2 regions of the Kitasatospora sp. NPDC007106 genome follow, and region 2 is predicted to be linked to the other one. Evidence: riboswitches for the same ligand, from Rfam matches in the RefSeq annotation. Region 2 holds a riboswitch; the other holds the start of a gene.
The links. Region 2 has a riboswitch for S-adenosylmethionine ahead of ABZ641_RS13180 (aminotransferase class V-fold PLP-dependent enzyme). Riboswitches for the same ligand answer to the same signal wherever they lie in the genome.
Positions count from the first base shown of each region.

Region 1 (2,384 bases), on a different contig from region 2:
ATCAGCGGGTGCACGAGGTCCTCGCCGGCCTTCAGTCGGTGGGTGCGGTCGAGCCGTTCCAGGGCCGTCCGGTAGATCGTGGCGGCCATCCGACCGAGCGCCTGGCCGTCCTGGTGGCGGTGGTGCCGGACACCCACGTCGACCTGGGCCAGCGCGTCCAGCCCGACCTCCTCCAGGGCGTCCACCAGCAGGCCGAGCTCCACCCCGTACCCGGTCGGGAAGGGCAGTCGTTCCAGCAGGGTGCGGCGGGCCGCGTACTCGCCGCCGAGCGGCTGGACGAAGCCGGACAGCTGTGGCCAGTGCAGGTTGATCAGCGGCCGGGCGACGAGCTCGGTGACCCGTCCGCCGCCGGCCGGCACCACCGCGCCCTCGGTCTCCAGCGGCCGGTCGTACATCGCCTTGACCAGCTGCAGCGAGGGGTCGGTGAGCAGCGGGCCGACGATCCCGGTGACGAAGGCCGGGTCGAACTCGCGCAGGTCGGCGTCGACGAAGCAGACGATCGCGCCGGACGTCGCCAGCAGCGACCGCCAGAGCACCTCGCCCTTGCCGGGGGCAGCCGGCAGCCGGGGCAGGATGTCGTCGCGGTGGACCACCCGGGCGCCCGCCGTCCGGGCGGTCTCCGCCGTCCGGTCGACCGAGCCGGAGTCGACCACCACCAGCTCGTCGACCAGCGGGTGACGTTCCATCAACTCGCGGCGGACGGTGGCGACGATCTCCCCGACGGTGGGTTCCTCGTCGAGGGCGGGCAGCACCACGCTGACCGTTCCGGCGCTCCCCGCCGCCCGCTTGGCGGCGAGCAGCCGCTCCACCGGGTAGTCCGCCGCCGCCCAGGAGCGGCGACGCAGCCAGGACGCGACCTCGGGGAGGACGTCGGGACGGGGCTGCTCGGTCACGGTCTCGCTCCTCGTAACTTCCATCTCGCGGATCGGACGCCGCCTTTCGGCGCCGGGGCCTTCGGATACAGTCTTCGTACTGCGGTCGAGCCTTCGCACGCCGGGGTCACCGCAGCGAACACCACACAACTTCACAGAGCTCATCCAGAGGGACTGAGGGAACGGCCCGTCGACGTCCCGGCAACCTTCTCGCAGCGGCGGTCGCAGGCCTCCCGCGGGACAGGTGCCAATTCCGGCCTGTGGCGCAACCGCGCCGCGGGGAAGATGAGGAGAGAGGCCTCCGCCACCATGGCTACCGCTACCCCTGCATCCGCTGCCACCGTCGACCTCGGTCCGGCCGCAGCGCTTTCCTGTCGCGAGTGCGGCACCCGCTTCCCGCTCGGCCCGAGCTTCGCGTGCCTGGAGTGCTTCGGCCCGCTGGAGATCGCCTACGACTTCGGCGGCTACGACGCCGCGGAGCTCCGCAAGCGCATCGAGGCCGGCCCGGCCAGCATCTGGCGCTACGCCCCGCTGCTGCCGGTGCCCGCCGACGTGGCCGGCAAGCCCAACCTCAACCCCGGCTGGACCCCGCTGGTCAAGGCGGACAACCTGGGCCGCGAGCTCGGCTTCACCGCCCAGCTGCACGTCAAGGACGACTCCGGCAACCCCACGCACTCCTTCAAGGACCGCGTGGTGGCCTGTGCGATCGAGGCCGCCCGCGCCTTCGACTTCACCACGCTCTCCTGCTCCTCCACCGGCAACCTGGCCGGCGCGGTCGGTGCCGCCGCCGCCCGGGCCGGGTTCAAGTCCTGCGTGTTCATCCCGCACGACCTGGAGCAGGGCAAGATCGTCATGGCCGGTGTGTACGGTGGCGCCCTGGTCGGCATCGACGGCAACTACGACGACGTGAACCGCTTCTGCTCCGAGCTGATCGGCGACCCGGCCGGCGAGGGCTGGGGCTTCGTCAACGTCAACCTCCGCCCGTACTACGGCGAGGGCTCCAAGACGCTGGCCTACGAGATCTGCGAGCAGCTCGGCTGGCGGCTGCCGGAGCAGATCGTGATCCCGATCGCCTCGGGCTCCCAGCTCACCAAGATCGACAAGGGCCTGCAGGAGCTGATCAAGCTCGGCCTGGTCGAGGACCGGCCGTACAAGGTCTTCGGCGCCCAGGCCGAGGGCTGCTCCCCGGTGTCCGCCGCCTTCAAGGCCGGCCACGACGTGATCCGGCCGGTGAAGCCGAACACCATCGCCAAGTCGCTGGCGATCGGCAACCCGGCCGACGGCCCGTACGTGCTCGACATCGCCCGCCGCACCGGCGGCGCGGTCGAGGACGTCACCGACGCCGAGGTGGTGGCCGCCATCAAGCTGCTGGCGCGCACCGAGGGCATCTTCGCGGAGACCGCGGGCGGCGTGACCGTCGGCGTCCTCAAGAAGCTGGTCGAGACCGGGCAGTTGGACCCGTCGAAGGAGACCGTCGCCATCAACACCGGTGACGGCCTGAAGACCCTCGAC
Region 1 is NZ_JBEYFP010000043.1:15,544-17,927, forward strand. It holds gene ABZ641_RS07385 (glucosyl-3-phosphoglycerate synthase) at 1-893, opposite strand, end outside; SAM riboswitch class I at 1,031-1,164, shown strand; gene thrC (threonine synthase) at 1,182-2,384, shown strand, end outside.
Region 1: linked by a shared signal. The riboswitch ahead of thrC (threonine synthase) and the one ahead of ABZ641_RS13180 (aminotransferase class V-fold PLP-dependent enzyme) in region 2 are both predicted to bind S-adenosylmethionine.

Region 2 (2,384 bases):
GGAGATCGCCGGCCTGGTCGACGCGATGTACGCGCACGCCGAGCCGCTGCACATCCCCGGCCCGGCCGTGGACATCGTCGGCACCGGCGGCGACCGCGCGAAGACCGTCAACATCTCCACCATGTCGGCGATCGTCGCGGCCGCGGCCGGCGCCAAGGTCGTCAAGCACGGCAACCGGGCCTCCTCCTCCGCGTCCGGCTCCTCCGACGTGCTGCAGAAGCTCGGCATCAGCCTCGACCTCGGCGCCCGGCGGGTCGCCGAGGTGGCCGAGGAGGTCGGCCTGACCTTCTGCTTCGCGGCGAAGTTCCACCCCGCGATGCGGCACGCGGCGACCGCGCGGGCCGGGCTCGGCGTGCCCACCGCCTTCAACATCCTCGGCCCGCTGACCAACCCGGCCCGGGTCACCTCGCACGCCGTCGGCTGCTTCGACACCCGGCTCGCCGGACTGATCGCCGGCGTCTTCGCCCGGCGCGGCGCCACCGCACTGGTCTTCCGCGGCGACGACGGCCTGGACGAACTGACCGTCTGCACCACCTCGCACGTGTGGATCGTCAAGGACGGCACCGTCACCGAGGCGGACTTCGACCCGCGGGACGTCGGGATCGAACTGGCCGGGATCGAAGCCCTCCGCGGGGCCGACGCCGAGCACAACGCGGCCGTCGCACGGCGGCTGTTCGCCGGTGAGCGCGGCCCGGTGCGGGACGCCGTCCTGCTCAACACGGCCGCCGCGCTGGCGGTGCTCGACCTCACCGACGCGCCGCTCGCCGAGCAGCTCGCCGCCGGGATCGAGCGGGCGGCCGCGGCCATCGACTCGGGCGCGGCGGAGGCGACGCTCAAGCGCTGGGCCGAGGCGACGAACAAGTAGCGAGCCGCCGGCGAGCCGCACGGGGCGCGCGGGGGCATCCGGCCGAGGCCGGTCCCCCGCACGCCCCGCCGTGCTTGACCCGTCGCACAGCGGTCACCTAGAGTCCTGCGCAGGTCATGAGTGGCAGCGTCAAGCCCCAGCTTGCTGTCCGGCAACCCTCCGTCCGTGGCGGGGTGCCCTGGGTGAGGACCGGGCCGTGCGGCGAACCGTCCGCGTGGCAAGCGCGGACTTCCGGCGATGGCTCCCCGGGGTCCCCACCCCGTGAAGGAGTGCATCCTCATGTCGCTTTCCACCGACCTCTGCGCCCCGCTCGCCGTCCTCGGCCACGACGTCCAGGTGCCGCTCGCCACCGGTGAGAAGGTCGGCTACGCCGCACTCGACTACGCCGCCAGCGCCCCCGCCCTGCAGCGGGTCTGGGACGACGTCGCCGCCTACGCCCCCTACTACGGCAGCGTCCACCGCGGCGCCGGCTACCTCTCGCAGCTCTCCACCGACCTGTTCGAGCAGAGCCGCCGCACCGTCGCCGACTTCCTCGACCTGCGCGCGGGCGACCAGGTGGTGTTCACCCGCGCCACCACCGACTCGCTCAACCTGCTCGCCGGGGCCCTCCCCGCCGGCACCCGGGTGTTCGCCTTCGAGACCGAGCACCATGCCTCCCTGCTGCCCTGGCGCCATGCCGGTCTGACGGTCGAGTACCTGCGCGCCCCGCGCTCGCACGCCGAGGCCGTCGCCGCCCTGGACGCCGCCCTCGCCGCCGGTTCCCCGGACGGCCCGCGCCTGCTGTGCGTCACCGGCGCCTCCAACGTCACCGGCGAACTGTGGCCGATCGCCGAACTCACCGAGACCGCCCACCGGCACGGCGCCCGGGTGGTGCTGGACGCCGCCCAGCTCGCCCCGCACCACCGCCTGTCGGTCCGTGAACTCGACGTCGACTGGGTCGCGTTCTCCGGCCACAAGCTCTACGCGCCGTTCGGCGCCGGGGTGCTCGCCGGCCGCAGCGACTGGCTCGACGCCGCCGAGCCCTACCTGGCGGGCGGCGGCGCCAGCCGCACCGTCGCCCGGGAGGCCGACGGCTCGGTGGCCGTCGAGTGGCACACCGGCCCGGCCCGCCACGAGGCCGGCTCGCCCAACGTGATCGGCGCCTACGCCATCGCCTCCGCCTGCCGGGCGCTCACCGAGGCCGGGTTCGACGCCCTGGAGGCCCGCGAGCAGGCGCTCGTCGAGCGGCTCACCGCCGGGCTGGCCGGGATCCCCGAGGTCAAGGTGCTCAACCTGTTCGGCGAGCGGTCCGCCCGGGTGGGCGTGCTCTCCTTCGTCGTCCGCGGCTGGAACAGCTCGCACTTCTCGGCGGCGCTCTCCGCCGAGTACGGCATCGGCGTCCGCGACGGCCTGTTCTGCGCGCACCCGCTGGTGCGGACGCTGCTCGGCGGGGAGGAGGCGGCGCCGTCCGCGTGCGGCGCGCCGGAGCCGTCGCTGCCGGGGGAGCGGAGCCTCAACGCGATCCGGGTCAGCTTCGGCG
Region 2 is NZ_JBEYFP010000113.1:8,535-10,918, forward strand. It holds gene trpD (anthranilate phosphoribosyltransferase) at 1-865, shown strand, start outside; SAM riboswitch class IV at 978-1,095, shown strand; gene ABZ641_RS13180 (aminotransferase class V-fold PLP-dependent enzyme) at 1,145-2,384, shown strand, end outside.